3 regions of the Curtobacterium sp. 314Chir4.1 genome follow, and region 1 is predicted to be linked to each of the others. Evidence: predicted binding sites of a transcription regulator. Region 1 holds the regulator's gene; each other region holds the start of a gene.
What was found. Region 1 encodes HrcA, which represses chaperone genes, less so after heat shock. Its sites were predicted from a motif close to TTNGCACTCGNNNNNNNCGAGTGCNAA; they were not measured.
Positions count from the first base shown of each region.

Region 2: CRP27_RS16415 (Hsp20/alpha crystallin family protein) is a predicted target of HrcA. The motif match lies at 6,831-6,857, and genes of this name have one in related genera.
Region 3: groL (chaperonin GroEL) is a predicted target of HrcA. The motif match lies at 8,452-8,478, and genes of this name have one in related genera.

Region 1 is NZ_OCMI01000001.1:860,312-870,528, reverse strand. It holds gene holA (DNA polymerase III subunit delta) at 1-790, shown strand, start outside; gene rpsT (30S ribosomal protein S20) at 1,014-1,274, opposite strand; gene CRP27_RS04025 (pyridoxal phosphate-dependent aminotransferase) at 1,467-2,633, shown strand; gene lepA (translation elongation factor 4) at 2,844-4,691, shown strand; gene CRP27_RS04015 (hypothetical protein) at 4,841-5,125, opposite strand; gene CRP27_RS04010 (DUF1990 family protein) at 5,461-6,108, shown strand; gene CRP27_RS04005 (HAD family hydrolase) at 6,105-6,815, opposite strand; gene hemW (radical SAM family heme chaperone HemW) at 6,844-8,061, shown strand; gene CRP27_RS03995 (DUF4870 domain-containing protein) at 8,066-8,473, opposite strand; gene hrcA (heat-inducible transcriptional repressor HrcA) at 8,581-9,600, shown strand; gene dnaJ (molecular chaperone DnaJ) at 9,646-10,217, shown strand, end outside.
Region 2 is NZ_OCMI01000005.1:110,453-120,669, forward strand. It holds gene CRP27_RS16375 (metal ABC transporter substrate-binding protein) at 1-692, shown strand, start outside; gene CRP27_RS16380 (hypothetical protein) at 719-1,885, shown strand; gene CRP27_RS16385 (aldo/keto reductase) at 1,938-2,759, shown strand; gene msrA (peptide-methionine (S)-S-oxide reductase MsrA) at 2,841-3,362, shown strand; gene CRP27_RS16395 (UBP-type zinc finger domain-containing protein) at 3,376-3,735, opposite strand; gene CRP27_RS16400 (aldo/keto reductase) at 3,841-4,842, opposite strand; gene CRP27_RS16405 (5-methyltetrahydropteroyltriglutamate--homocysteine S-methyltransferase) at 4,892-6,004, opposite strand; gene CRP27_RS16410 (hypothetical protein) at 6,042-6,659, opposite strand; gene CRP27_RS16415 (Hsp20/alpha crystallin family protein) at 6,914-7,345, shown strand; gene CRP27_RS16420 (hypothetical protein) at 7,357-7,680, shown strand; gene CRP27_RS18035 (hypothetical protein) at 7,777-7,992, opposite strand; gene CRP27_RS16425 (NAD(P)-dependent oxidoreductase) at 8,073-8,996, opposite strand; gene CRP27_RS16430 (PLP-dependent aminotransferase family protein) at 9,008-10,217, shown strand, end outside.
Region 3 is NZ_OCMI01000004.1:91,507-101,723, reverse strand. It holds gene CRP27_RS13245 (neutral zinc metallopeptidase) at 1-842, opposite strand, end outside; gene CRP27_RS13240 (glycerol dehydrogenase) at 934-2,076, shown strand; gene CRP27_RS13235 (NAD(P)H-hydrate epimerase) at 2,088-2,795, opposite strand; gene CRP27_RS13230 (alpha/beta fold hydrolase) at 2,829-3,614, shown strand; gene CRP27_RS13225 (aldo/keto reductase) at 3,668-4,699, shown strand; tRNA gene CRP27_RS13220 (tRNA-Thr) at 4,903-4,975, opposite strand; gene msrB (peptide-methionine (R)-S-oxide reductase MsrB) at 5,013-5,423, opposite strand; gene CRP27_RS13210 (GNAT family N-acetyltransferase) at 5,490-5,963, shown strand; gene CRP27_RS13205 (DUF2332 family protein) at 5,963-6,958, shown strand; gene CRP27_RS13200 (DUF3263 domain-containing protein) at 7,055-7,351, shown strand; gene CRP27_RS13195 (LytR C-terminal domain-containing protein) at 7,348-7,929, shown strand; gene CRP27_RS13190 (cold-shock protein) at 8,088-8,291, shown strand; gene groL (chaperonin GroEL) at 8,521-10,140, shown strand.

The DNA of each region.
Region 1 (10,217 bases):
GCTGTTCGGGGAGCCCCGGCTCGTCCGGGTGACCAACGTCGAGAAGTGCACCGACGCGTTCATCACCGAGACCATCTCCTACCTCGGTGCCCCGGCGGACGACGTCACGCTCGTGCTCCGTCACGGCGGGGGTGTCCGGGGCAAGAAGCTCCTCGACACGATCCGCAGCGGGGTCGGCGGCGGGATCGAGGTGCTGTGCGACGAGCTCAAGCGCGAGACCGACCGCATCGACTTCGTCCAGGCCGAGTTCCGGGCAGCCCGGCGGAAGATCGCGCCCTCGGCGGTCCGCACCCTCGTCGCGGCGTTCGCCGACGACCTGGCCGAACTCGCGGCGGCGTGCCGGCAGCTCCTCGCGGACGAGGCCGAGGAGATCACGGACAAGGTCGTCGACAAGTACTACGGCGGACGCGTCGAGACGAACGCCTTCAAGGTGGCGGACATCGCACTCGCGGGCCGATCGGCGCCGGCGATCGTCGAGCTGCGGCACGCCCTGTCGACGGGCGAGGCCCCGGTCCCGATCGTCGCCGCCTTCGCGAGCAAGATCCGCACGATGGCGAAGGTCAGCGCGTTCCGGGGGCCGAGCGGGCAGGCCGCGTCGGCGCTCGGGATGGCGCCGTGGCAGGTGCAGCGGGCACAGCGGGACGTCGCCGGGTGGAGCGAGGCCGGACTGGCGAACGCCATCATCAGCATCGCCGAGGCGGACACCGCGGTGAAGGGTGGTTCGCGGGATGCCCACTACGCGCTCGAGGTCATGGTCCGCACGATCGCCCGGCGCGGCGAGGCCCGCTGACCCGTCTGCGCCTGGTCGGCGCTGGCCCGAGACTCGCCGGCGCTGGCCCGAGACTCGGGCTGGGCGACGACTCTCGCGCTTCCCCGGCCGAGAACCGTCGCTCACAGCGAGACTCGCCAACGCCCGCCGCCGACGCCCGCCGCCCGGCGCCGCGCCCGCGGCCCCACACACGACGAAGGCCCCGCACCGATCGGTGCGGGGCCTTCGTCAGCAGGTCAGTGCGTCAGAGCGACGCGACCTTCTTCGCGATGGCCGACTTGCGGTTCGCGGCCTGGTTCTTGTGGATGACGCCCTTGCTCACGGCCTTGTCGAGCTTCTTCGAGGCGAGGGTCAGGGCCGCTACGGCCTTGTCCTTGTCGCCGGCGACGACGGCCTCGTTCGTGTGACGGATGACCGTCTTGAGCTCCGAACGGTAGGCCTTGTTGCGCTCCTGGGCCTTGAGGTTGGTCTTGATGCGCTTGATCTGCGACTTGATGTTCGCCATGTGTTGCTCCTGTTGTCTCTGACGGGTGGCCGCGACCGCTGGGTAGAGGGGCCCTTGGTCGCATCGCGTTCCACCCGTGGGCGACGGAACGCGGAAGTCCAGCCAGCTACATTACCAGGCCGACCGGGCTGGACCAAAGCACCGAAACGCCGGGAAACCGCGCCGCAACACGGATTCGCTACCGTGACGAGCATGCCATCCCTCGCGCCCCGGATCGAGACCGTGCCCGCCTCCGGAATCCGCCGGGTGTTCGAGCAGGCCGCGGTCCTGCAGCAGGACGGGATCGACGTCGCGATGCTCGTCATCGGTGAACCCGACGTCCCGGTCGCCCCGCACATCGGCGAGGCCGCCCGCCGCGCCTGGTCGGAGGACCGCACGGACTACACGCCGAACGGCGGCATCGCACCCCTCCGTGCGGCCATCCGCGAGAAGCTGCGCCGCGAGAACCGCATCGAGGTCGACGTCGAGCAGATCTGGATGACCATCGGAGCGACCCAGGCGCTCTTCCAGGCGATGACGCTCGTGCTCTCCCCGGGCGACGAGGTCCTCGTGCCGGACCCGGGCTACACGACCTTCACGATGAACGCCCACATCATCGGGGCGACGCCCGTGCCGTACCAGCTGTCGCCGGCCCACGGCTTCGAGCCCGACCTGCAGGCGCTCGAGGCGAGCATCACCGAACGCACGCGGGCGATCGTCGTGAACTCGCCGTCGAACCCGCTCGGCTCGGTGTTCGGCGAGCAGACCCTGCGTGACCTCCTCGCCCTCGCGAAGCGGCACGACCTCTGGGTGATCAGCGACGAGGTCTACGAGTACTTCACCTACGGCACCCGGCACGTCAGCCTGGCGAGCCTCGACGAGGACGACCGGGTGTTCACGGCGTTCTCGCTGAGCAAGACGTACGCGATGACGGGGGTGCGCGTCGGGTACCTCGTCACGCCGAAGGGGCTCGGCCCGGTGATGCGCACCACGCAGGAGGCGATGATCAGCTGCGTCGCCGAGCCCGACCAGTGGGCGGCACTCGCGGCGATCGTGGGGGACCACTCCGCGGTGCAGGACGCCCGCGAGCACTACCGCGCCAACCTCGGCGTCGCGAAGGACGTCCTCGACGCCGCCGGCATCCGCTACCTCGACCCGCGTGGCGCCTTCTACCTCTGGGTCGACGTCTCGCACGTCTCGCAGGGCGACGTCGCCGAGTGGGCGCTCGGGTTCCTGCACCGCGAGCGGGTCGCGGTCGCACCGGGCAGCGCGTTCGGCCGCACCGGGGAGGGCTGGATCCGCGTCTGCCTCGCGGCGACGCCGGCGGACCTGCGGCGCGGCCTCGGCGCGCTGCCGACGCCGGCACGCGAGCGCGTGTAGACACCGGCCTGGAGGCACGGCGCGCGTCCGCCACGCCTCGCACCGTGCGAGGTCGGCCAGGCATCGTGCGCGGTTCCGATCAGTGTGCGAGGTCGCGTTAGTGCCACGGTGCGTGGAACCTCGCACGCTGCGGACGGGCGGCCCGCGGTGCGCGCCGCCGGCGCGCGGACGTGGGACAATCGTTCGACCGTCCGACCCACCTGAGGAACCGTGAGCCCACAAGCATCCGCGCCGCTCGAGCCCGCCGCGACTCCGGCCGAGTCGATCCGCAACTTCTGCATCATCGCGCACATCGACCACGGCAAGTCCACGTTGGCCGACCGCATGCTGCAGATCACCGGCATCGTCGAGGACCGCGCGATGCGTGCCCAGTACCTCGACCGCATGGACATCGAGCGCGAGCGCGGCATCACGATCAAGTCCCAGGCGGTGCGCATGCCGTGGGAGCTCGACGGGCAGACCTTCGCGCTGAACATGATCGACACGCCCGGACACGTCGACTTCTCGTACGAGGTGTCCCGGTCCCTGGCCGCGTGCGAAGGTGCGATCCTGCTCGTCGACGCCGCGCAGGGCATCGAGGCCCAGACGCTCGCGAACCTCTACCTGGCGCTCGAGAACGACCTCGAGATCATCCCGGTGCTCAACAAGATCGACCTGCCAGCGGCCGAGCCGGACAAGTACGCCGCCGAGCTCGCGCAGCTGATCGGCGGCAAGCCCGAGGACGTCCTCCGCGTCTCCGGCAAGACCGGTGTTGGCGTCCCCGAGCTCCTCGACCGCGTGGTCCGCACGGTGCCCGGCCCCGTCGGCGACGTCGACGCCTCGCCCCGCGCGATGATCTTCGACTCCGTCTACGACAGCTACCGCGGTGTCGTGACCTACGTCCGGATGATCGACGGCACGATCCACCCGCGCGAGAAGGTCCAGATGATGTCGACCAAGTCGACGCACGAGATCCTCGAGATCGGTGTGTCGTCGCCCGAGCCGAAGCCCACGAAGGGGCTCTCGGTCGGCGAGGTCGGCTACCTCATCACCGGCGTGAAGGACGTCCGCCAGTCGAAGGTCGGCGACACGGTCACGACGGCGCAGAAGCCCGCGACCGAGGCGCTGCCCGGTTACACGGACCCGAAGCCGATGGTGTTCTCGGGCCTCTACCCGATCGACGGTTCGGACTACCCCGACCTGCGCGAGGCACTCGACAAGCTCAAGCTCTCGGACGCCGCTCTGGTGTACGAGCCCGAGACCTCCGTCGCGCTCGGGTTCGGCTTCCGCTGCGGGTTCCTCGGCCTGCTGCACCTCGAGATCATCACCGAGCGCCTGAGCCGCGAGTTCGGGCTCGACCTCATCACGACGGCGCCGAGCGTGATCTACGAGGTCACGAACGAGGACAACACCGTGACCGAGGTCACGAACCCGTCCGAGTTCCCCGGCGGTCGGATCGTCGAGGTCCGTGAGCCGATGGTCCGCGCGGCCATCCTCGCGCCGAAGGACTACGTCGGCGCGATCATGGAGCTCTGCCAGTCGCGTCGAGGGTCCCTGCTCGGCATGGAGTACCTCGGCGAGGACCGCGTCGAGATCCGCTACGAGATGCCCCTCGGCGAGATCGTCTTCGACTTCTTCGACCAGCTGAAGAGCAAGACGCAGGGCTACGCGTCCCTCGACTACGAGCCCACCGGTGACCAGGCGGCCGACCTCGTGAAGGTGGACATCCTGCTCCAGGGCGAGCAGGTGGACGCGTTCAGCGCGATCGTGCACCGCGACAAGGCCTACGCGTACGGCACCCTCATGACCGAGCGCCTGCGCAAGCTCATCCCGCGGCAGCAGTTCGAGGTCCCGATCCAGGCCGCGATCGGCGCACGCATCATCGCCCGCGAGAGCATCCGGGCGATGCGCAAGGACGTCCTCGCGAAGTGCTACGGCGGTGACATCACCCGCAAGCGCAAGCTCCTCGAGAAGCAGAAGGAGGGCAAGAAGCGCATGAAGATGGTGGGTCGCGTCGAGGTCCCGCAGGAAGCCTTCATCGCGGCGCTCTCCGGCGACGTCGAGGAGAAGAAGAAGTAGCTCGGGACTGGTCCGCGAGAGCGACACGCTCCGGGCTGGCGGTTTCGGGACGTCCGCCGAAGCGACAGGCTGCCGCGGGATACTGGTGGCAGCCTGTCGCTTTCGCGGACACGTGACCAGGACCCCCGCGCCGGGTCGGGTACCGCCCGCTACACGCGGCGGGCGCGGGTCCGCAAGGCGGACAGTGCGAGGGCCGGGAGGCTCGCGGCAGCCAGTCCGGTCAGTGCGGTCCGCAGGATGACGAGTCCCGCGGCCGCGTCGTAGTCCGCCTGCCCGGCAGCGGCGAACCCGGCCACCACGGCACCGATCACCATCGCGAGCATCGTGAACCCGAGCACCACGGACAGCCCGCGCGCCCGGTGCCGGCGCACCGCGAGCACGAGTGTCGCGCCGAACAGCAGGACCCCGGCTCCCGCACTGCACGCCCCGAACACGGCGATCGCGTTGGCGGTGTCGACACGTCCCAGCCGCTCGGCGGCGCGGACACGTACCGGGCGGGGGAGTCGAGGCCGGCGGTGGCCCACTCGACCGCGGCGCGGGCGGTGGCGGCGAGCCCGAACGCCGCGAGCGTCAGGACGGCGAACGCGGCCGTCGTGCGGTCGACGGACCGCGTACGGGCGGGGGTGGAGTGGGGCACGGACCAAGGGTAGGGGCGTGGCGGACGCGTGTCGGGCCTCCAGTTCGGGGTGCGCGGAAAGCGGATCGCGGCGCGCGCCACTGCGTCGACCTCGGTTCGATCGTGAGCACCGCCGGCAAGTAGGCTGACGGCATGAGTTCCCGCGGCAGCTACCGGACCGCCCTGACGTACGGAGCCGTGGGTGCGACCCAGGCGTCCGACCTCATGACGTACCCGCCGGAGGGGTTCACCCCGACCGAGTCCCGCGCCCGGATCGGGCACGGCGACCAGCGCTTCGAGACCGCGGTCACGCAGGCCCTGACCTGGCAGATCCAGGAGCGCAGCGGCATCCGCGTGCAGGTCGAGGACCAGCCGGACGACGACGAGGTCCGCTACAACCCGGTGACCTTCGACGAGGCAGGGGTGCCCATCGCGCCCGCCTCGATCGGGACGCCTCGGGTGGAGAAGTTCGCGCCGGACGGCACCCCGCTGCTGACGGCGGGCACGAGTGCGACGCTGACGATGCACGCGTTCGGGCAGACCGTGCACGCGCCGGTCCGGGTCGTGTCGATCATCGACGAGAACGACCGCAAGGGTTTCGCGTACGGCACGCTCGAGGGGCACCCGCTCTCCGGCGAGGAGTCGTTCGTCGTCGAGCGCACGCCGGACGGTTCGGTGTGGCTGCAGATCCGGCAGTTCTCGCAGCCGTCGAGCCGGAAGTGGCAGTTCGTCGCGCCGCTGCTGCGTCGCCAGCAGAAGGTGATGGCGGAGAAGTACCTCGGGGCCCTCCGCGGCGACTAGGACCGTTCGTCGACCGGACGCAGCGGGGGGAGCGCCGCGATGGCGTCCTCGATGAGTGCGGCGTCGTCGACGCAGTTCCGGGCGATCGTCACGGCGCCGGTGGCCCGCAGCGACTCGACGTCGTAGACCCCGGTGGCCACGGCGAGGAACGGGATCCCGACGGCGTCGGCGGCCTCACCGTCGCGCGGGGTGTCCCCGACGATGACGGCACGGGTGCCAGCCAGGGCCGCGGCGGCGCGGGCGGTGACGCCGGTCCGCTCCACCTCGGTGTCACCGAAGTACGAGTGCTCCCAGTCGAACGCGTCGACGTCGAACCCGGCCCCCTGCAGCTTCACGCGGGCGCGGTACGCGGAGTTGCCGGTGAGCAGGCCGTTCCGCCACCCGAGTTCCGCGAAGCGCGCCACCAGCGCGATCGCTCCGGGGGCAGGGCTGCGGTGGTCGCCGGAGCGGTGCCGCTCCTCGGTGAGGTCGCGGAGGTGACCGCTGACGACCGGGATGAGGTCGGTGTCGAGTTCGTGGGCGCGGACGTGCTCCGCGATCAGCCCGGCGTCGGTGCGGCCGTGCTGGTGCCCGACCCGCAGCACGAGGTCGCGGCCCACCGCCCGCTCGAGCGCGAGGTGGTACAGGTTGCCCGGCGACGAGGCGTTCATCACGAGGGTGCCGTCGATGTCCCACAGCACTGTGGTGGGGACGGTGTGGTGCTCCATGCCTCCATCATGACGGACAATGGAGTCCATGCCGAGTGCTCTCCCGATCGCCGACCCAGCGCCCGTGGACGGCCTGATCTCCCCGGCCTCCGACGCGGGCGACGTCCCGTTCGGCGTGTACGTGCACGTGCCGTTCTGCCGGGTGCGCTGCGGCTACTGCGACTTCAACACCTACACGGCGTCCGAGCTCCGTGGGGTGCGACGTGACGACTACGCCGGGCACGCCGTGCGCGAGATCGAGTGGGCGGCTTCCGTTCTCGACGCGTCGGCAGTGCCCCGTCGCCCGGTGTCCACGGTGTTCTTCGGCGGCGGGACCCCGACGATGCTGCCGGCGTCCGACCTCGCCATGATCCTGCGCGCGATCGACGACACCTGGGGGATCGTCCCCGGGGCCGAGGTCACGACGGAGGCGAACCCGGACTCCGTGGACGCCGTGTCGCTGGAGACCCTGCGGGCCGGCGGGTTCAACCGGATCAGCTACGGCATGCAGTCGGCGGTGCCGCACGTGCTCGCGACGCTCGACCGCACCCACGACCCCCTCCGTGTGCCCGGCGTCGTCGACCTCGCGAAGCAGCAGGGCCTCGACGTGTCGCTCGACCTCATCTACTCGACGCCCGGGGAGTCCCTCGACGACTGGCGCGCCTCGCTCGACGCCGCCCTGGCGTGCGAGCCGGACCACGTGAGCGCCTACTCGCTCATCGTCGAGGACGGCACGGCGATGGGGCGGATGGTCGCGCGGGGCGAGTTGCCCGCGCCCGACGACGACCTCGCGGCGGACATGTACGAGCTGGCCGACCAGGTCCTCGGCGACGCCGGCTACTCCTGGTACGAGGTCTCGAACTGGTCGCGTGGCGCCCAGCACGCCAGCCGGCACAACCTGTCCTACTGGAAGGGCCACGACTGGTGGGGCGTCGGCCCTGGCGCGCACTCGGCGGTCGCCGGCACGCGCTGGTGGAACGTGAAGCACCCGGCCGCGTACGCGAACCGGGTGCTGTCGGGGGAGTCGCCGGCCGCCGGTCGCGAGACCCTGGACGACGAGACCCGTTACGTCGAGCGCGTCCTGCTCGCGGCACGCGTCCGTGGCGAGCTCGCCACCGCGGAACTCCGCCAGGAGGCCCGTGGCCGGGTCGCGGGGCTCATCGCGCGTGGACTCGTGGACGGCTCGGCCGCGGTGCGGGGACGGATCGAGTTGACCCTGCAGGGTCGCCTGCTCGCGGACGCGGTGGTCCGCGAGCTGCTCGACTGATCTCCTAGGGCTTGATGAACTCGATGGAGAGCGGGTAGCGGTAGAACTCGCCCCGGTTCGCGGCGACGGCGGCCATGATGCCGAAGACGACCGACAGGACCCCTGCGGCGAGCACGACGAGCCCGCCGATGACGATGATCGTCAGGATCGTCCCGACGACGTACGCGATCGCCATCGTGATGTGGAAGTTCAGCGCGACGCGGGTGTGCTCGCGGATGAACCCGCCGCGGTCACGCAGGACGAGGTACGCCACGAGCGGTGCGATGAAGGTGAAGAAGATCCCGCCGACGTGCGTCAACGTGGCCCAGAGTCGCTGGTCCTCCGGCGACATCGGCTGGGGCGGCTGGTACCCAGCGGGGTACTGCGGTCCACCGGGGTGCTGCGGGCCACCGGGCTGCTGTCCGTAGGTCATGCGGGAAGCGTACCGACCGGGTGTGCAGAAGTCCCGGTCCGTCGGCGGTCGGGCGTAGGATCAGCAGTCGAGACGTCCGAGTGCCAGAACGAGTGGAAGGGGTCCGGGTGGTCAGCGAACGCAGCCTCGAGGTCCTCAAGGCCATCGTGCGGGACTACGTCGCGTCGCGCGAACCGGTCGGCTCGAAGACGATCGTCGAGCGGCACGCCTTCGGGGTGAGTGCCGCCACGATCCGCAACGACATGGCCCAGCTCGAGGACGAACAGCTCATCGCCGCCCCGCACACGTCGTCCGGCCGCGTGCCGACCGACAAGGGCTACCGGGTGTTCGTCGACCACCTCGCCGCTGCCCGGCCGCTCTCCAGCGCCCAGCGGCACGCGATCGAGACGTTCCTCGGGGCGCCGAACGACCTCGACGAGGTCCTCGGCCGCACGGTCCGGCTGCTCAGCCAGCTCACCAACCAGGTCGCCCTCGTGCAGTACCCCTCGATGGTCCGTGCACGTGTGCAGCACATCGAGCTCGTGCGCCTCGGCGACAACCGCCTGATGGTCGTGCTGATCACCGACACCGCCCGGGTCGAGCAGCGCGTGGTCGAGACCGACGTGACGCTCGACGAGGGCGCGCTCACCGAACTCCGCGCGGTCGTGAACGGCGCCACCGTCGGGCTCCTGCTGCAGGACGTCTCGACCGCGCTCCGGGCCGTCCCGCAGCAGATCCGACCGGACGCCCAACCGCTCGCCGGGGTCGTCGTCGCCACGCTGATCGAGCAGGTCGCCGCCAACCGGCAGGACCGCCTCGTGATGGCCGGCGCGGCGAACCTCGCCAAGAGCGAACAGGACTTCTCCGGCGGCCTGTTCCCCGTGCTCGAGGCGATCGAGGAACAGGTCACGCTGCTCCGGTTGTTCGGCGAGATGCAGATCGACGACGTCGCCGTGGCGGCCCGGATCGGCGTGGAGAACGCCGAGTACGGGCTCGACGCCACGAGCATCGTCGCCGGTGGCTACCTGGCACGCGGCGAGGTCGCCCGCCTCGGCGTGCTCGGACCGACCCGGATGGACTACGGCACGAACATGGCCGCCGTGCGCGCCGTCGCACGGTACCTGTCCAAGCTCCTGGGCGAACATTGACCCTGCGGCACCCGCCGCACCGAACCGAAACCGACTGAGGGATACGTGGCAGACCACTACGACGTCCTCGGCGTCCAGCAGGACGCCTCCGATGCCGACATCAAGAAGGCGTACCGCCGTCTGGCGCGCGAGCTGCACCCGGACGTGAACCCGAGCCCGGACGCCGCCGAGCGCTTCAAGGACGTGACGCACGCGTACGACGTGCTGAGCGACCCCGAGCAGCGCCGCCGGTACGACGCCGGACCGCAGGCCGACAGCCCGTTCGGCGGCGGCGCCGGTGGCTTCAGTGACATCTTCGACGCGTTCTTCGGCGGCGGTGGTGGTGGCGGCCGCGGCAGTGGTCCGCGCAGCCGCGCCGAGCGGGGCCAGGACGCCCTGCTCCGCATCGACGTCGACCTCGACGAGGTCGTCTTCGGCACCCACAAGGACGTCGAGGTCGACACGGCCGTGCTGTGCGAGACGTGCAACGGCTCCTGCTGCGCGCCCGGCACGAGCCCCCAGACCTGTGACATCTGCGGCGGTTCCGGCCACATCCAGCGCCAGGTCCGCTCGCTCCTCGGCAACGTCGTGACGAGCGCGCCGTGCGGCACCTGCCGCGGCTACGGCACCGTCATCCC
Region 2 (10,217 bases), on a different contig from region 1:
CGAAGGAAGCCGCCCGGCTGCGGGACGCCGACCTCGTCGTCGAGAACGGCCTCGGGCTCGAGGAGGGCGTCGCCCATCACGTCGCCGCGGCCGCCGCCGACGGCGTCCCGGTGTTCACCGCAGGCGACGCCGTCGATGCGCTGGAGTGGAGCACCGAGGACGACAGCGGCCCGGACCCGCACTTCTGGACCGACCCGGCCCGGATGCTCGACGTGGTGGACGCGCTCGGCGTCGAACTCGACGAGGCAGGCATCGGGACGCCCGGGGCCACCGCCTACCGTGAGCAGCTCGAGGAGCTCGACGCCGCGATGACGGCTTCGTTCGCGACTCTGCCCGAGGACCGCCGTGCCCTCGTCACGAACCACCACGTCTTCGGGTACCTCGCCGACCGGTTCGACTTCCGGGTCGTGGGCGCGGTCATCCCGAGCGGGACGACCCTGGCGTCCCCCAGTGCGGCCGACCTGCGGGACCTCGCCGCGGCGATCGAGGAAGCCGGTGTGCCGACGATCTTCGCGGACGCCTCGCAACCGGCCCGGCTCGCCGAGGTGCTCGCCGAAGAGGTCGACGTGCACGTGGCGATCCGCCCCCTCGCGACCGAGTCGTTGACCGCCGAGGGCCCCGCATCCACCTACCTCGGGATGATGCGGGCCAACACCGACGCGATCGTCGACGGCCTGTCGATTTCGAATTGAGAATGAGAATCAATACAGTTTTGTCCATGACCAAGAAGACACTGCCCCTGGCGCTCCTCGGCGCCGCTGCGCTCGCCCTCGCCGGCTGTTCCGCCGACCCGTCCGACACCGCCTCGACACCGACGGCCGAGGCCGCCGCCGACGGCACTCGCATCACCCTCACCTACGACGGCGGCCTCCTCGTCCTCGACGAGGACCTGCAGGTCGTCGCCGACGACGCGATCGACGGCTTCACCCGCGTCAACCCGGCCGGCGACGGACGCCACGTGCTCGTGACCGTCCCGGAGGGCTTCCGGGTCCTCGACACCGCGGCCGACCCGGCCCTGACCGACGCCGTGTTCCCGGCCGACACCGGTGGACACGCCGTCGTGCACGGCGATCGCACCGCCCTCTTCGCCGACGGCACCGGCGACGTCACCACGTTCGACAACACCGACCTCGACGGTGACGAACTTCCCGAGACCACCACGACGAAGTCCGACGCGGCGCACCACGGCGTCGCCATCGAACTGCAGGACGGCACGCTCCTCACCACGATCGGCACCGAGGAGTCACGGAGCGGCGTCCGCGCGCTCGACGCCGACGGGGCGGAACTCGCCCGCTCCGAGGAGTGCCCGAACGTGCACGGCGAAGGCGCCGTCGAGGGCGACGTCGCCGTGTTCGGCTGCACCGACGGCGCCCTCGTCTACCAGGACGGCGCGTTCGAGAAGATCGACGCCCCGACCGAGTACGGCCGCACCGGCAACCTGTTCACAACCGAGACGTCGCCCGTCGCGGTCGGCGACTACAACGACGACGAGGACAGCGAGGGCTACCTCCTCCGCCAGATCGCCCTCATCGACGCCGACGCCGGCGAGTACCGCGTCGCTGACATGCCCGAGGGCGTCGGCTTCACCTTCCGCGACCTCGCCCGCGGCCCGGGTGACGAGGCCGTGGTCCTCGGCTCCGACGGCTCCCTGCACACCTTCGACGAGACCACTGGCGAGCAGCTCGACTCGTTCCCCGTGATCGACGCGTGGGAGGGCCCGACCGAGTGGCAGGACGCCCACCCCGCACTGAAGGTCGCGGGGAGCGTCGCCTACGTCACGGACCCGGCCGAACGGAAGGTGCACGCGGTCGATCTGCGCTCCGGGAAGACGATCGCCTCGAGCGGCGCCCTGCCGGGCGTCCCGAACGAGATCGCGGTCGCGTAGCACCGGGACATCCGGACAGTGCGCCGCAGCCGTGCGGCGTACTGTCCGGGTCATGCCCGCACTCATCGACACGTTCACCCTGTCCAACGGCCTGCACATCCCCAAGATCGGCTTCGGCACGTGGCAGATCCCGTCCGGCGACGACGCCTACGACGCCACGAAGACCGCCCTCGACCTCGGCTACCGCCACATCGACACAGCGCTCGCGTACGGCAACGAGGCGAGCGTCGGCCAGGCCGTCCGCGACAGCGGCGTCCCGCGCGACGAGGTCTTCATCACCACGAAGCTCCCCGCCGAGATCAAGACCGCGGCCGGCGCACGCGAGGCGTTCGACACGTCGAGCCGCAACCTCGACCTCGGCGTGGTCGACCTGTACCTCATCCACGCGCCGTGGCCGTGGGGCGACATCGGGTCCGACCACCGTGACGGCAACGTCGAGGTCTGGAAGGTCTTCGAGGAGCTCTACGACGCCGGACGGACGCGCTCCATCGGCGTCTCGAACTTCGAGGTCGCGGACCTCGAGGACCTGCTCGGCCGCACCGACGTCGTCCCGCACGCCAACCAGATCCGCTGGTTCATCGGCAACACCCAGGACGCCACGACGGCGTTCGACCGGGAGCACGACATCCTCACCGAGGGCTACTCACCGCTCGCCACGGGTGGACTGCTCGACAACGAGCAGATCGCCGAGATCGCGGCGAAGTACGACAAGTCCGTCGCCCAGGTCGCGATCCGCTACCTGCTTGAGAAGGACGTCCTGCCGCTGCCGAAGTCCACGACGCCGGAGCGGATCGCCGCGAACGCCGACGTCGACTTCGTGCTGTCCGCCGAGGACGTCGCCGCCCTCGACGCGCTGCAGGACACGACCGCCTGACGCGCACGGGAACACGACACCCCCGTCGCCGGTTGCACCCCGTGGTGCCACAGCCAGCGGCACGACCCCAAGGAGGCCAGCATGACCACCACCGAAACCGCCATCCTCGCCGGCGGGTGCTTCTGGGGAGCGCAGCAGCTCCTCCGTCGACGCCCCGGCGTCATCAGCACCCGCGTCGGCTACTCGGGTGGCGACACCCCGAACGCCACCTACCGCAACCACGGCGACCACGCCGAGGCCGTCGAGATCGTCTTCGACCCGTCCGTGATCTCGTACCGGGACCTGCTGGAGTTCTTCTTCCAGATCCACGACCCGTCGACGAAGGACCGGCAGGGCAACGACGTCGGCCGCAGCTACCGCTCGGCGATCTTCTTCACCTCCGACGAGCAGCGCCAGGTCGCCCTGGACACCATCGCGGACGTCGACGCCTCGGGCATCTGGCCCGGCAGGGTCGTCACCGAGGTCGAGCCCGCCGGTGACTTCTGGGAGGCCGAGGAGGAGCACCAGGACTACCTCGAGAAGTACCCCGCCGGGTACACGTGCCACTTCGTGCGCCCGGGGTGGAAGCTCCCCCACCGCGACGAGGCGACCGCGGCCGTCTGACGGCCGCGGCGGATCAGCGCGATCCGCCGAGCAGTTCCAACCAGTCCCCGGGAAGGCGGTCCGCCGGCCCGGGGACTGCCTGCGTCACGGGGTGGCTGGTCGGTGCCGCGAGCTCCAGCCCGTCGGACCGGGTGTCGTCCCGGTAGTCCCAGGACCAGGTCTCCCCGGGTTCGTAGCTCTGGATGACCGCGTGCCCGGTGTCCTCCCAGTGCCGGGTCGCGTGGGTGTTCAGCGAGTCGTCGCAGCACCCGACGTGGCCGCAGGCGGCGCACCGCCGCAGGTGGACCCACCACGAGCCGGTCGCGTCGCACTCGACGCACCCGTCTCCGCTCGGCGGGATCTCCGGGTGGACCATCGCGTCGTCGTCCGTCATGGCACCATCCTGGCCCACGCGAGCCGGATCCGGACTGGAGGCGCGGTGCCAGCTGGCACCGCGCCTCCAGTCCGTCACCTGGTCACGTCGAGGGCGCCCCGCGGCTCAGCCGCGCGGCACCAGCGCGTCGATGGCCGCGAGCTCCTCGTCGGTGAGCGGAGCACCGTCGAGCGAGTCGAGCGTGCCGTCCAGCTGCCGGACGCTCGAGGCCCCGACCAGCGCGGAGGTGACCGCCTGCTGCCGGAGCACCCACGTGATCGCGAGCTGCGCGAGCGTCTGCCCGCGCGCCGCGGCGACGTCGCTGAGGGCGCGCGCCGTCGTCAGGTACTCGTCGTCGATCCGGTCCGCGCCGAACCAGCGGCCCTCGGCCGCACGCGACCCGACCGGCACCGAGCCATCGAGGTACCGGTCCGTCAGGAGCCCGCCGGCCAGCGGCGAGAACACGATCGCGCCGGTACCGAGACGGAGCAGCTCGTCGAAGAGCCCGTCCTCGGGGACCCGGTCGAACATGTTGTAGCGCGGCTGGTGGATGAGCAGGTGGATGTTCTCGGCGGCGAGCGCCTCGGCCGCGGCAGCCGTCTGCGCCGGGTCGTAGTTCGAGATGCCGGCGTAGAGCGCCTTGCCCGAGCGGACCGCGGTCACGAGGGCGCTGACCGTCTCCTCGATGGGGGTCTCGGGGTCGGGGCGGTGCGAGTAGAAGACGTCGACGTAGTCGAGCCCGAGCCGTCCGAGGGACTGGTCGAGCGAGGCGAGCATGTACTTGCGCGAGCCCCAGTTGCCGTACGGTCCCGGCCACATGTCGTAGCCGGCCTTCGTCGACACCACGATCTCGTCGCGGAACGGACGGAGGTCCGACTCGAGGACGCGACCGAACTGCTCCTCGGCGGCGCCGGGCGGCGGACCGTAGTTGTTCGCCAGGTCGAAGTGGGTGACCCCACGGTCGAACGCGTGCAGCAGGATGTCGCGCTGCGTGGTGAGGGCTCGGTCGGCGCCGAAGTTGTTCCACAGCCCGAGCGAGATGCGCGGCAGCAGCAGGCCGCTCCTCCCCACACGCTGGTACGGGAGTCGCTCGTAGCGGTCGTCGGCGGGGCGGTGGACGTCAGGCATCGTTGCTCGATCCGGGTCGGGGACAGGCCGTCGTCGACGCTACCGTGTGTCAGCGCCAGACACGGTCGGCGACGTCGACGACGCTGCGGACCTTCGCCCACTGCTCGTCCTCGGTGAGCACGTTGCCCTCTTCCGTCGAGGCGAACCCGCACTGCGGGCTGAGCGCGAGCTGCCCGAGCGGCGCGAACTCGGCGGCGTCCCGGATGCGCTGCTCGATGACCGCCTGGTCCTCGAGCTCGCCGGTCTTCGAGGTGACGAGCCCGAGCACGACGACCTGGTCGCCCTCGGGCAGGAACCGCAGGGGCTCGAAACCGCCGGCACGGTCGCTGTCGTACTCCAGGAAGAACCCGTCGTAGCCGGTGTTGCCGAGGAGCTGCTCGGCGACCGGCTCGTATCCGCCCGAGGCGATCCAGGTCGACCGGAAGTTGCCGCGGCACACGTGCGTGGTGACGACGAGGTCCTCCGGGCGGCCGTCGAGCACGCGCCGGATGATCGACGAGAACCGCTCGGCGATGCCGTCGGTCTCGATCCCCCGCTCACGGGCCTTCGCCATCTCGGCGTCCGAACAGGCGTACGCCCACGCCGTGTCGTCGAGCTGCAGGTACCGGACCCCGACGGCGTAGAGGGCGGCGATCGCGTCCCGGTAGGCCTGCACGAGGTCCTCGGTGATGGCGTCGCGGCCGTCGTAGTGGTCCGTGCGGATCTGGTCGGCGTCGAGCCGGAAGTCGAACACGGTCGGCGCCGGGATCGTGAACTTCGGGGTGAGGCCGCGTGCGGTGGCCTCGGCGACGACGAACGCGGCGTCGGCGACGAAGGGGTGGTCGGCCGGGAACGACACCGGGCCCGTGACACGCATGCCCTTCGGCGTGGTGGTGACGCCCTGGAACGCGATGCCGTGGTCGAGCTCGACGACCTCGACGCCGTCCAGGCCGCCCCAGAAGTCGAGGTGCCACCAGGCGCGTCGGGCCTCGCCGTCGGTGGCGAGCTGCAGTCCGGCGGCCTGCTGTGCGTCCATGAGCGCGCGGATCGCGTCGTCCTCGACGGCACGGAGCGCGGCGGCGTCGATGCGGCGCTCGGCGAAGGCCGCGCGGGCCTCCTGCACGGGGGCCGGGCGGAGGAAGCTGCCGACGACGTCGGCTCGGAAGGGCGGGTGCTGACGCATCCCTCGATCGTACCGAAGCGGAACCACCGGATCGGGGTCAGACCTGGAACGCGTTCGAGACGGGCACCACGAGTACGAAGACGATCACGATGGCGATCGCGACCAGCGCCTTCGGACGACTCCCGGGACGCCCGTGTCGGAACATCTCGAGGACGGCGCTGTACGCGCGCGGCGACCACGCGGCCGCGACGATCCCGAGGCCGAGCAGGACGCCGAGCACCGTCGCGTTGCCGATGTAGCCGATCGCATCCGGCGGCAGTGCCGCTCCGGTGGCGGACACGGCGACGAGCAAGGACCACAGGGTGCTCACCCCGGTGATGCCCAACGCGCTGACGATCAACGCCGGGCCGGCGTACCGATCGATCCGACCGTCCGGCACGGTCATGTCGCGCACGGTCAGGAGGGCGAACACCGTGACGACGACCCCGATGACGATCACTGCGATGCGCCACAGCACCCGCTGCACGTCTCCGTCCGGCTCGACGACGGACACCACGACGTCGGACTGGATGCCGAGGAAGAACGCCGCGACGAGCGCGACGGCACCGGCCACGACGGCCAGTGTCCCGCTGCGCGGCTCCGTGATCTCCACCCCGGCTCCGACGGACGTGGAGACGCCACGCGGCCGACGGTTCTTCTTGCGCTGTTTACCCACGGCCCCATGCTGGCAGTGCGTGACCGACCCTCAGGTTTGTGGGTCGCCCCGTCTTCGAGGGACGTCATCGCTCGCGTGCCGCACGGACCGGGTGACGACACCGACCGACGACGATCCGGAGCACCGCCGCCTCGAGCCCTGCCCCTTGCCGAGCGACTTCCGAGGATTCTTTTGGCACTCTCCAGGCTCGAGTGCTAAAACGTTGACAGTTGAGTCGACGGGACTCAACAGCAGAGACGAAGGAGTTGATTTCGATGACGATGAACTTCGACCCGTTCCGCGAGCTGGACCGCCTCGCCGGCTCCCTGCTCGGCACCACCGGGCCCCGATCGATGCCGATGGACCTCTACCGCACGGGCGATCACTACGTCCTCGATGTCGACCTGCCCGGGATCGACCCAGGCTCCGTCGACATCGACGTGGACGGCTCCGTCCTGACCATCCGCGCAGAGCGCACCCTCGGCGCCCCGGAAGGCTCCCAGTGGCTCACCCGGGAGCGCCAGCCCGGCACCTACGTCCGTCAGCTCACACTGGGCGACGGCCTCGATGCCGAGCGCATCACCGCCGGGTACGACAACGGCGTGCTGAGCGTCACGATCCCCGTGAAGGAGTCGGCGAAGCCCCGCAAGATCGCCGTCACCACCGGCGCCGGTCGCGAGCAGCTCGCCGTCGGGAGCGGGGAGTAGGAGCGCCCACCGTGTCCGACCTCGTCAACGCGCTCGCCTCGGTCGCCGCCGTGACGGTCGCGCTCACACTGTCGAGCCTCGACCGGCGGACAGCGGTACTGCTCGGAGCGACCGGCGGCGTCATCGGGAACTTCCTCGCGTGGCTGTCCGCCCCGGGCGTGTGGGAGCGGTCGCTCGTCCTGCCCTGGATCGCCGCGGCCACGGGTACCGTCCTGCTCATCGCGGGCTGGAGCACCGTCCGCGCCTACGCCAGCCTGTTCGAGGCGCCGCCCGCCGAGGACACCGACACGGGAGCCGTGGTGACCTCCGGTCGGGCCGCCCACGGATCGCGGTGACCTGCGAGCAGTGATGAGAGTCCCGGCACCTGAGCCGGGACTCTCATCATGCTTGGTGACGCGCGAGACGCTCTCCAGCAGGTGTCCAATCCGCTGTCACAGATGGTCGACATGTGGTGCCGCTGCCGGCTTCGACGGAGACTGCGTGCGACCGGCGGTGCACGCGGATGGGGTTCGGGCCGCCCACCCGCCCGTGGCCCAATGGAGCAGCGGCAGCAGGACCCAGTTCAGCACCGCGACCAGGATCGCCGCATTGACGACCACCAGGACGAGATGTGGCAGCGCACCGGAGAGCAGCGGCGTGAGGCCCACGTTCAGCAGGACGCTTACAGGAAGGACGCCGCTGAAGGTGATGAGACCCGACCGCCACGTGCCGGGACGCAGCGGCGGCCTCACAGCGAGGAGAATCCGGCTCGCCAGCTCGGACGACGCAGATCGAGCCCACGAGCTCGAGCGCGTGCGTTGCTGACGGGTCGGCCCACGTCACCGCTCGTCGTGGCCTCGGGCGCAGGAGCGCCGACCCGGTCGGCGAAGACCGGCGCCCATTCGGTGCCGGCGGCCGGTTCGTCGTCGACGATGTTCCACGTCCCTGCCGGCCAGTCCAGGGCCGCGGAGATTGCCCGAGCCGCATCGTCGACGTGGATGAACGACGTGACCGTCTCGGTCGCTTGGAGCTTCCCGGCGCGTGCCGCGTCGGCGAGCGCCCCGTCCCGCGCGTACCAGGTACCGTCGCCGTACAGCTGGCCGAAGCGGAGCACCACACCCGTCTCCAATTCGTGCACAGCCGCTTCCAGAGCCACGACACCGTTGATGGTGGAGAGGCGCGGTTCCGGAGCACCCAGGTCCAACGGATCGTTCTCATGCGCGACGCCGTCGCCGGGCGGGTACACCCAGGAGATGCTCTCTGCGATCATCCGCTCGACGCCTGCACCGGTGGCCGCATCGACGAGGTTTCGGGTCCCCTCGATCCGCAGACGTGCGTTGGTCGCCGAGTTACCGGACGCAAGGTCCGTCAGGAGGTCGACGACGATGGCCGGCTTCACATCTGACATCATGCGAGTGAGTGCGTCTCGGTCGAGGGCGTCGGCGATGACCGGCTCGGCGCCGAGACGCTGGATCGTGTCCGCCCTGCGCGCTGAACGGGCCGCCCCGGTGACGTGGTGGCCGGCGGCGACCGCGAGTGGGATGAACGCTCGTCCGAGTACACCCGATGCTCCCGCGACGAGGATTCGCGAACCGGTGCCTTCATGTGCCGTGGTCATGACTCGAAAGTAGGACCAGGCTGGCCTACTCGGAAGGACCACGACGAGCGACATATTCTGGTCCAATGGACTCGGTACTCGCGCTCGATCCGTCGCTTCCGAAACGTCGAGCGGTCGAGGACCTCATCCGCCGGATGATCGCAGACGATCTCTGGCAGGTGGGCAGCCGGGTACCCGCTGCACGCGAACTGGCGCTGGAGTTCGGAGTCGCCCGCGGAACGGTGGTCGCCGCGGTCGACGACCTGGTCGCGGACGGGCTCCTGGTCAGTCGCGAACGCGCTGGGATCTTCGTTGCCAGGTCGGGCGAGCCGTCCACCGTTCCAGAACCCATCCTTGAGACACGCGCGCCACGATTCGATCTTCGGCCGGGGCGCCCCGAAACGGGTTCGTTCCCCGGCGCGAAGTGGAGCGCGGCATTGCGACGGACCGCCGGCGTCGGGCTTGCGAACGCCCCTGGCGAGGAACCGCTGATGGGCAGCCATGAACTCCGCGTCGAGCTCGCGGGGTACCTCCGCCGTGCGCGCGGGGTGGAAGCAAACCCGGCGTCCATCGTCATCTGCGGCGGCTACCGGTCCGCGTCAACCATCCTTGCTGCGACGTTCCGGGAGCTCGGCTTACGAACCGTGGCGATCGAAGACCCGTCCCTCCCTGAAATGGACCGGCTGTGGCGTGCGGCTGGCATGGACGTCGTCGACCTCCCCGTCGACGAACTCGGTGCGCAGACGGAGCTTCTCGACGGGACCATCGACGCCGCGACCTTGACGCCGGCGCATCAGTTCCCGCTCGGTGGCGCTCTCGAGTCCAGAAGACGACGCGTGGCTGTCGCTTGGGCGGAACGCTCCGATCGATTCATTGTCGAAGACGACTACGACGGTGAGTTTCGCTTCGATCGCCGCCCGATTGCCGCACTGCAGCGGTCAGCGCCCCACCGCGTCATCTACATCGGAAGCGTCAGTAAGACGTTGGACACTCGGCTCCGCCTCGGGTGGATGGTGCTGCCGCAGTCATTGATCCGGCCCGTCGCGGCGACGACAGCACGCCTGACCGGCGGAGTACCACTCATCGATCAGCTCGCCCTCGCACACCTCATCCGCTCCGGCGACTTCGAACGACACGTGCGACGGCAACGCCGCGAATACGCTCGCCGGCACGAGTTCTTGATCGCCGCCGCCGCTGCGGAACACCTCACTGTGCCCGGCATCCCAGCCGGCCTGCAGGCACTCGTTCCACTCGGATCCGCCCTCGAAGCCGACGAGGAAGACCGCGGCGTCATTC
Region 3 (10,217 bases), on a different contig from region 1:
CGCTGGTAGCCGCGCATGAACCAGTTCTGCCGCTGCTCGCTCGAGCCGTGCGTGAACGAGTCCGGGTCGACGCGCCCGCTCGACTTCTGCTGGATGCTGTCGTCTCCGACCGCACTCGCGGCGGACAGTGCGTCGTTGATCTCCGCGCGCGTGATCGGCTCGAAGAAGGTCTCCCCGTTCGCGTCCGTCGTGTTCGCGGCGTCCCCGACCCAGGCACCGGCGTAGCAGTCCGCCTGCAGCTCCACGCGGACGCTGCCCGACGAGGCACCGGTCCCCGACCGGTCCGTGCTGGCGAAGGCGCCCTGCAGCTGCTGGATGTGGTGGCCCCACTCGTGCGCGACGACGTACATCTGGGCGAGCGGACCGCCGGACGACCCGTACTTCGACTGCAGGTCGTCGTAGAAGGCGGTGTCGAGGTAGATCGCACGGTCCGGCGGGCAGTAGAACGGACCCGTCGCCGCCGAGGCCTGCCCGCACCCGGTGTCGGTCGCCCCGGTGAAGAGCACGAACCCGGGCGAGGTGTAGGAGATCCCGAGCTTGCCGGCCTCGGACGTCCAGTACCCGTCGAGCGACTCAGCAGCGCCCTCCATCCGGCACTCCACCTTGAGGTTGGCGTCCCGGCCGGTGCGGCACTCGCTCGCCGCGTCGACGGTCTCGCCCTGTTGCTGGATCTGCGTCGTGCCGCCACCGCCCACGAGCTGACTGATGTCGACCCCCGTGAACTGGGCGACGAGGAACACCACGATCGCGCCGACACCCACCGCGCCGCCGCCGATCGCCGCACCCCGGCCACGGCGCGTGACCTTCCCGCCCTTGAGCTGCGAGTCCTCGTTGAACGTCATGCCCCGAATGTACGGCCCGGAGGTGCGACGCGTACCGTCTGGGGCGTCGGTGATCCCGACACCTGTCGGACAACCTGGAAGGAACCACACCATGGCCACCCCCATCAGCACCGTGATGAGCCCCGCCCGTTACGTCCAGGGCAAGGACGCGATCACCCGCGTCGGCGAGTTCGTCGCGCCGATCGGGAAGCGCCCGCTCATCGTCGCCGACGACGTCGTCTGGGGGATCGTCGAGTCGGCCGTCCGGACGAGCTTCGACGCGGCCGGGCTGCCGGTCGAGCGGGTCGGGTTCGGACGGTTCGCGACGCCGCAGGCCATCGACGACCTCGTGACGAGGATCGGCGAGACCGAGGCGGACGTGATCGTGGGCCTCGGTGGTGGTTCGGCCATCGACGCGGCAAAGGCCTCGGGGCACCTGGCGGGCATCCGGTGGGCGAGCGTCCCGACGGCGGCGAGCACCGACGCCCCGACCTCCGCGCTCGCCGTCGTCTACTCCGAGGAGGGCGAGTTCATCGAGTACCGCTTCTTCCCGCACAACCCGGACCTCGTGCTCATCGACACGAAGCTCGTGGCGAACGCGCCCGTGCAGTTCCTCGTCGCGGGCATCGGCGACGCGCTCGCGACGTGGGTCGAGGCCCGTGCGGCGAAGCGCGCGCACGCCGACACCATGGCCGGTGGGCTGCAGACCGAGACGGGCGTCGCGCTCGCCGAGCTGTCCTGGAAGCTGCTGCACGAGAACGCCCTGCAGGCCATCGAGGCGGTCAAGGCCAAGGTCGTCACCCCCGCGCTCGAGAAGGTCGTCGAGGCGAACACGCTGCTGTCCGGCCTCGGGTTCGAGTCCGGCGGACTGGCAGCGGCGCACGCGATCCACAACGGACTGACCGCGGCCCCGCAGGCGCACGGTCTGGCGCACGGTCAGAAGGTCAACGTCGGGACGATCGCGCAGCTCGTGCTCGAGGGCGCCCCCGCGGAGGAGATCGAGGACTTCGTCGTCTTCACCACGAAGGTCGGGCTGCCGAACACGCTGACCGAGATCGGGTTGACCGTCGACGACCGCGACGTCCTGCTCGCCGTCGCCGAGGCCGCGACCGCCGAGGGCGAGACGATCCACAACATGCCGTTCCCGGTGACGCCGGAACTCGTGGTGGACGCCCTCGTGGCGATCGAGGGCATCTCCCGGAGCATCCGCGCCGAGCACGGCCTGCCGGAGCCGGTCCTGTACCGGCACCACTGACCGGATCGGGATCAGGTGCGGACCAGCGGCTCCGTCGTCGCCAGGTCCGCACCGATCCCGACGTCCACGAGCTCGATCCGCCCGGCGAGCGTGGCTGCCGGTCCCATCAGGAGCCCGGCCTTCACCCCGCCGAACGTGACCGTGACGTCGGCGTGCAGGACGTGCTCGTCGGCGATGCCGCCCGTGTCCACGTCGATGCCGCTCGGCACGTCGACCGCGACGACGAACGGGGCGCGCTGGTCGCGCGCGAGTTCCCGGATCGCGTCGACGACCTCGCGCGCGGGGGAGCGGAGGGCCGCGGGTCCCTGCACACCGATCCCGAGGATCCCGTCGAGCACGAGGTCCGCCTCGAGCGCGGCGGCGGTCGTGACGGCCGCCGGTCCGGCGGGACCGGTGGGGTCGTCCAGGAGGCGCGCCCCGGCGTCCAGCGCCGCTGCCAGGCCCGCCTCGTGGATGCGTGAGCCGACCCGCAGGACCGCCACGTGCCTCCCGGCCGATGCAAGGCGAGCACCCGCGAACAGGGCGTCCCCGCCGTTGTCGCCGCTGCCCACCAGCAGCAGGACCGATCCCGGTCCGTCGCCCGGCCGCACGGCCGGGTCGTCGAGCAGGTCGCCGACGATGCGCGCCAGTCCTTCGGCCGCGCGCTGCATGAGGGGCTCACCCGCGTCGAGGTGCGGCCGTTCCGCCGCCCGGATCTGATCGCCTCCGTAGCCGTCCATGGGACCACAGTGCCCCGGTAGCCTGGAGGGGACATGTCACTCGTCCCCGAAGCGCCCCGTCCCCGTGCCGTGATGTCCCCTGACGGCATGAAGATCGCCACCTACGACTTCGGCGACCCAGAGGCACCGGCCGTCGTCGCCGTGCACGGGTTCGCCTCCGGTGCGCTCCTCAACTGGCACGCCTCCGGCTGGACTCGTGACCTCGTCCGCGCCGGCTACCGGGTCGTCGCCCTCGACCAGCGTGGGCACGGTGCCAGCTCGAAGCCGCGCGACCCCGGCGCGTACTCGATGGACCTGCTCGTCGCCGACGTGACCGCCGTCATCGACACGTACCTGCTCGATGACGTCGCCTACCTCGGGTACTCGCTCGGCGCCCGGGTCGGGTGGCACACGGCCGAGCGGATCCCGGACCGGATCACCCGCGCGGTGTTCGGCGGCATCCCGGACGCCGACCCGATGCGGCGCGTGCGGGTCGACCAGGCGAAGGCGTTCCTCGCCGACGGCACGCCGATCGAGGACCGCGTGACGAACGGCTACCTGACGATGGCCGGGAACGTCGAGGGCAACGACCTCGCCGCGCTCGTCGCGATGGTCGAGGGCATGCGCGACAGCATCGAACCGACGCCCGAGAACGCACCGGCGCAGCCCGTGCTGATGGCCGCGGGCAGTGAGGACGGCATCAAGGACAGCGCCGTGCGGCTCGCCGCGGCGGCGCCGGATGCCTCGTTCTTCGAGATCCCGCGACGGAACCACTTCAACGCACCGACCTCCCGTCACTTCCGCGAAGCAGCCATCACCTTCCTGTCCGCCGCACGCTGACGGGTACTGCCAGGTCCTCGTTGTCGGAGCGGGCCGCGCGTACCGTCCCCGCCATGGACTACAGACTCCTCGGCAACAGCGGGACATCGGTGTCGACGCTGACCCTCGGCACCATGACGTTCGGCAGCGAAGCCGACGAACCCACCTCCCACACCATCATCGACACGTTCGTCGCGGCCGGCGGCACCCTGATCGACACGGCCGACGTGTACTCCGGCAACGAGTCCGAGCGGATCATCGGCCGCTGGCTCGCCGCGCACCCCACCGAGGCGCAGCAGGTCGTCCTCGCCACGAAGGGACGCTTCCCCCAGGGCGACGGCCCGAACGACGTGGGGCTGTCCCGTCGGCATCTCCGGGTGGCACTCGATGCGTCCCTCGAGCGGCTCGGCGTCGAGCACATCGACCTGTACCAGATGCACGCGTGGGACGCCCTGACGCCGATCGAGGAGACCCTCCGCTTCCTCGACGACGCCGTCTCCGCCGGGAAGATCGGCTCGTACGGCTTCTCGAACTACCTCGGCTACCAGATCACCAAGGCGGTCTACGAGGCTCGTGCCCGGCACTTCGCGCCGCCCGTCACCCTGCAGCCGCAGTACAACCTGCTCGTCCGCGACATCGAGCACGAGATCGTCCCCGCGTGCCTCGACGCCGGGATCGGCCTGCTGCCGTGGTCGCCCCTGGCCGGCGGCTGGCTCTCCGGCAAGTACCAGCGCGACGAGGCGCCGACCGGGAACACCCGGCTCGGTGAGAACCCGCAGCGCGGCATGGAGGCGTGGGAGGCCCGCAACGGGGACGAGCGCACCTGGGCCGTCCTCGACGCGGTGTCCGCGGTCGCCGACGCGCACGGGGCATCGCGGTCGCAGGTCGCCCTCGCGTGGCTGCTCGCCCGGCCAGCGGTGACGAGCGTCATCCTCGGCGCGCGCACGGTGTCGCAGCTCGAGGACAACCTCGGCGCCGCGGACCTCGTGCTCGACCAGGCCGAGCTCGACACCCTCACCGAGGTCAGTGCGCCGCGGATCGACGACTACCCGTACGGCACGGCGGGCGTCGCGCAGCGCGAGCGGAAGATCACGGGCGGACGCTGAGCGTCGGCTGTCCGGGTTCTGCGGCTTTCCGCGACCTTCGACGCCGGTGTGGACACTGCGTTCAGTGAGGTGTCACCATCACTGCACGACCGGCTGGTTACCGCGTCGAGCGCTCGGAACGCCCCCTGATCCGTGTTCCACGCGCCGAAGGCCCCGGGTGTTCCCACCCGGGGCCTTCGCATGCAGTGCTCCTGCACCGCGCGGGCCGGCAGCGGGACTTGAACCCGCAACCCCCGTATTACAAGTACGGTGCGCTACCAATTGCGCCATGCCGGCTGACGCGCCCCATCCTAGCGGCGGGCGCGCCCGGTGCTCACTCGCCCGCGGGCTGCTCCGCGAAGTTCAGCGAGATCGAGTTCATGCAGTACCGGTCGCCCGTCGGGGTGCCGAAACCGTCCGGGAACACGTGCCCGAGGTGCGACCCGCAGTTCGCGCAACGGACCTCGGTGCGTGCCATGCCGAGGGAGTTGTCCTCGAGCAGCTGCACCGCGTCCGGGTTCACCGACTCGTAGAACGACGGCCAGCCGCAGCCGGAGTCGAACTTCGTGCCGCTCTTGAACAGCTCCGCACCGCAGGCCGCACACGTGTAGACGCCGGCGCGCTCCTCGTCGAGGAGTTCACCGGTCCAGGGGCGTTCGGTGCCGGCCTGACGGAGGACGGCGTACTGGTCCGGGGAGAGTTCCTCGCGCCACTGGGCGTCGGACTTGTCGACGTTGTACGTCATTGTTTCCTCCTGCTTCCGGCCGGGCTCTTCCGGGGTGTTCCCGACCACTTCGGTAAACTCGCCACGATGTCCGAACATTCCGTGCACCACGCCCGTTGGGACCGTCTGACGACGGACGAACTGTACGGCATCGTGGTGCTGCGGAACCGCGTGTTCGCACTCGAACAACGCGTCACCGCCGAGGACTTCGACGGCCGTGACCGCGAAGCCGACACCGAGCACTGGTGGTTCGGCACGGACGCCGATGCGGTTGGGTACCTCCGGCTGATCCGTCCGGCACCCGACGAGGTCCACCCCGACGGCGCCGAGCCGCCCGCGTGGGTGATCGGTCGGGTCGCCACCGACCCCCGCCATCGAGGGAGGGGGATCGCGGGTCGGCTCGTCGCCGCGGTGCTCGAGGCCCACGGGCACGATGCCGTCGTCCTGCACGCCCAGGAGTACATCGTGGCCCTCTACGAACGCCACGGGTTCACGCGCTTCGGCGCCCCCTACGACGAGGCCGGCATCCGCCACGTCGGCATGCACCGTCCCGGTCACTGATGGACACGCGGGAGCGGTACGCCGCCTACGCGGAGCGCATCGCGGGAGCCTCGCCGTCCTACGCCGCCTGGGCGCGGTCGCTGGACGACCGCATGGTGGCCATGCTCGACGAGGTCCCGGAGTCGAAGCGGCAGCCCGAGCTGCTCTTCGCGGTCGCGCGGCGGCTGGGTGCGGATCCGTCTGATCCCGGTGCGCTGCGCGCGCTCGGCCTGGAGGCACGTCCCGCCCTGGTCGCGGCCCTCGCCTCCGCCACGGTGCAGGCCAACGACCCGCGGCGGCTCGCCCCGGTCGTCCCGCTGTTCGCGGCGCTCGCCGCACGGGTGGGCCGGCCGCTCGGCCTGGTCGACGCGGGGGCCGCGGCGGGACTCTGCTCGATCCCGGACCGCGTGACGCTCGACCACCGACGCGGGGACGCCCTCGTCCGGATCCGCACGGCGCCGAGCGACCCGTCGGTGCACCTCACCGCGGACGTCTCCGGCGTCGAGGTCCTGCCGACGACCACGCCGATCGCCGTCGGGGCCCGGATCGCCCTCGACCCGAACCCGATCGACCTCGCCGAGCCGCACGCGTTCGACCGGCTCGTCGAGGCCGTCCCGCCCGAGGCGACGGACCGCACCGCCCTGATGCGCGAGGCGGCGCGCGCGACGCTCGCCGTGCCTCCAGTCCGGATCCGGGGCACGCTGCCCGGTGACCTCGACCGTTCTCTGGACGCCCTGCCGGACGGCGTCGTCCCGGTCGTCCTGACGACCGGGACGCTCGTCTACGTCCCCGGAGCGGACCGCCAGCGGTTCGTCGACGGGGTGCACGACCGCGGTGTGCACTGGATCGCGCTCGAACGGACGGGCATCCTCAGCGGCGTCGCGGCGACCCTGCCGGACGACGTCGATCCCGCCGACCCCGATGCGTTCGCGACCGCCTCGCTCGACGGCGTGGCGATGGCCGTCTCCGACCCGTTCGGCGTGCGCGTGCGGTGGCTGCGCGATCCGAACCTGTGACCGGTCTTCGCGACAGTCCAGCGGCGTGCCAGGGTCCGGATGATCTCCACCCCTACGATGTGCGAGACCCGTTACCTCACCGTGATCGGAACCGCAGTGACCGCCACACCCGTCGAGCTCGACGAGCTCGCCAAGCACGTGCTCGCCTTCGAGCACGACCGGGCACGGCACGACCGCACGAAGGAAGCGGAGATCCGGGTCGAGTTCGACATGTCGCCGGCGCGGTACTACCAGGTGCTGAACCGTGTGATCGACTCGCCCGCGGCGCTCGCGTACGACCCGCAGCTGGTCTCCCGGCTGCAGCGGCTCCGCCACGCGCGCACCAGTGCCCGGGCGGCGCGCAGCTTCGTCGCTCCCGGCGCAGCACCCGAAGGACGTGAAGAGGAACGATGACGACGAGATACCCCCGAGACCGGTTCGACGACGTCGCCGACGGCCCGCGGGTCGGAGCGCACCGGGGCGCGCAGCGCCGGGGCCGCGGCTGGATCGCGTTCGCCTGGGCCGCCCTCGCCACGGGTGTGCTCGTCGGGATCGGGGTGCTCGTCCTCGCCCTGCTGAACGGCAGCTACTCCTTCGACGGTTCGACGTCTCCGTCGGCGTCGTCCTCGGCGTCCGCGTCGGCGACCGCCGAACCGTCGTCGTCGCCGTCGTCCTCGGCGCCGCAGGCCCCAGCGGCCGGGACGCCCGCCGACCAGGGGACGACGAGCGTCGTGGTCCTGAACGGCACGACGACGACCGGCCTCGCGGCGAAGGCCAGTGCCGCGCTGACCTCGGCCGGGTGGAAGGTCACGTCGACCGGGGACGCGGGCACGACCGGGACGACCGCGACGATCGTGTACTACCAGCAGGCGGCACAGGCGTCGGTCGCGCAGGGGATCGCGAAGTCCCTGGGCGTGACCGCGGTGCAGCAGTCGGCGGCGTTCCCGAATGCCGACATCAGCGTCGTGCTCGGTGCCGACTACGCCGGTTGACGCATTTGTGACGGGCGTGTTTCAGGCACGTTGATTCTTGTCGGAATCATCGTGAAAGAACGTCACACCCCTTGCCCTGTCGGCATTGTTCGGTAAGAGTCGTGCCAAGACGGCGACTGCGTCGTCCGGAACAGCACCACCGCAGGGAGCAAGAGATCATGGCCAACGGAACCGTGAAGTGGTTCAACGCCGAGAAGGGCTTCGGCTTCATCACCGTCGATGGAGGGGGCCAGGACGTGTTCGTGCACTACTCGGCAATCGACATGTCGGGCTACAAGGTCCTCGAGGAGGGCCAGGCAGTGACGTTCGACGTCGGCACCGGGTCGAAGGGGCCGCAGGCCGAATCGGTCCGTCCCGCCTGAGCGTCGTCTCCGGCGAACCACTTCGAACGCGTCGTCCCGTCAGGGGCGGCGCGTTCTTCCGTGCCGGGCTGCACGACCGCTCGCCGGTGCGTGTCCTGGGAACTCGACCCGTGCCTCCCGTCGGTGTTGCACTCGACCCCTGCGAGTGCCAGAATCGGCGTTGGCACTCGCTCACGCTGAGTGCCAGCACGACCCCCATGACGACGTCCGGGAGGGACGAGAAACTCACATGGCAAAGATCATTGCTTTCGACGAAGAGGCCCGTCGCGGCCTCGAGCGCGGCCTCAACATCCTGGCCGACGCCGTGAAGGTGACGCTCGGCCCGCGCGGCCGCAACGTCGTCCTCGAGAAGAAGTGGGGCGCCCCCACGATCACGAACGACGGTGTCTCCATCGCCAAGGAGATCGAGCTCGACGACCCGTACGAGAAGATCGGTGCGGAGCTCGTCAAGGAGGTCGCCAAGAAGACCGACGACGTCGCCGGTGACGGTACGACCACCGCGACCGTCCTCGCCCAGGCACTCGTCCGCGAGGGCCTCCGCAACGTCGCCGCCGGTGCCGACCCCGTGTCGCTGAAGCGCGGCATCGAGAAGGCCGTCGCCGCCGTCTCCGACCAGCTCCTCCTCAACGCCAAGGACATCGAGACCAAGGACCAGATCGCCGCCACCGCGTCGATCTCCGCCGCGGACCCGACGATCGGCGCGCTCATCGCCGAGGCCATCGACAAGGTCGGCAAGGAAGGCGTCGTCACCGTCGAGGAGTCGAACACCTTCGGCACCGAGCTCGAGCTCACCGAGGGCATGCGCTTCGACAAGGGCTACCTGTCGCAGTACTTCGTCACCGACCCCGAGCGTCAGGAAGCCGTCTTCGAGGACGCCTACATCCTGATCGTCAACTCGAAGATCTCGAACATCAAGGACCTCCTGCCGGTCGTCGACAAGGTGATCCAGGCGGGCAAGCAGCTCCTGATCATCGCCGAGGACGTCGACGGTGAGGCCCTGGCCACGCTCGTCGTGAACAAGATCCGCGGCATCTTCAAGTCCGTCGCCGTCAAGGCCCCGGGCTTCGGCGACCGTCGCAAGGCCATGCTGCAGGACATCGCGATCCTCACCGGCGGCCAGGTCATCTCGGAAGAGGTCGGCCTCAAGCTCGAGAACGCCACGCTCGACCTGCTCGGCAAGGCACGCAAGGTCATCATCACCAAGGACGAGACGACCATCGTCGAGGGTGCTGGCGACGAGGAGCAGATCGCGGGCCGCGTCCGTCAGATCCGCTCCGAGATCGAGGCGACCGACTCCGACTACGACCGCGAGAAGCTCCAGGAGCGCCTCGCGAAGCTCGCCGGTGGCGTGGCCGTCATCAAAGCCGGTGCCGCGACCGAGGTCGAGCTCAAGGAGCGCAAGCACCGCATCGAGGACGCCGTCCGCAACGCGAAGGCCGCCGTCGAAGAGGGCATCGTCGCCGGTGGTGGCGTCGCGCTCATCCAGGCGTCCATCGTGCTCGACTCCCTCGAGCTCGAGGGCGACGAGGCGACCGGTGCGAACATCGTCCGCGTCGCGATCGACGCGCCGCTCAAGCAGATCGCGCTGAACGCTGGTCTCGAGCCGGGCGTCGTCGCCGCCAAGGTCCGCGAGCTCGAGTCCGGCCACGGCCTCAACGCCGCGACCGGTGAGTACGTCGACCTCGTCGCCGCGGGCATCATCGACCCGGCCAAGGTCACGCGCTCGGCGCTGCAGAACGCTGCGTCGATCGCCGGTCTGTTCCTCACGACCGAGGCCGTCGTCGCCGACAAGCCGGAGCGCACCCCTGCTGCCCCGGCCGGCGACCCGACGGGTGGCATGGACTTCTAAGCAGTCCTTCCGGAAGGGCCTCGCACGCTGCGCGTGCGGGGCCCTTCCGCGTGCGCGGGTGGGTGGGTGGGTGGGGT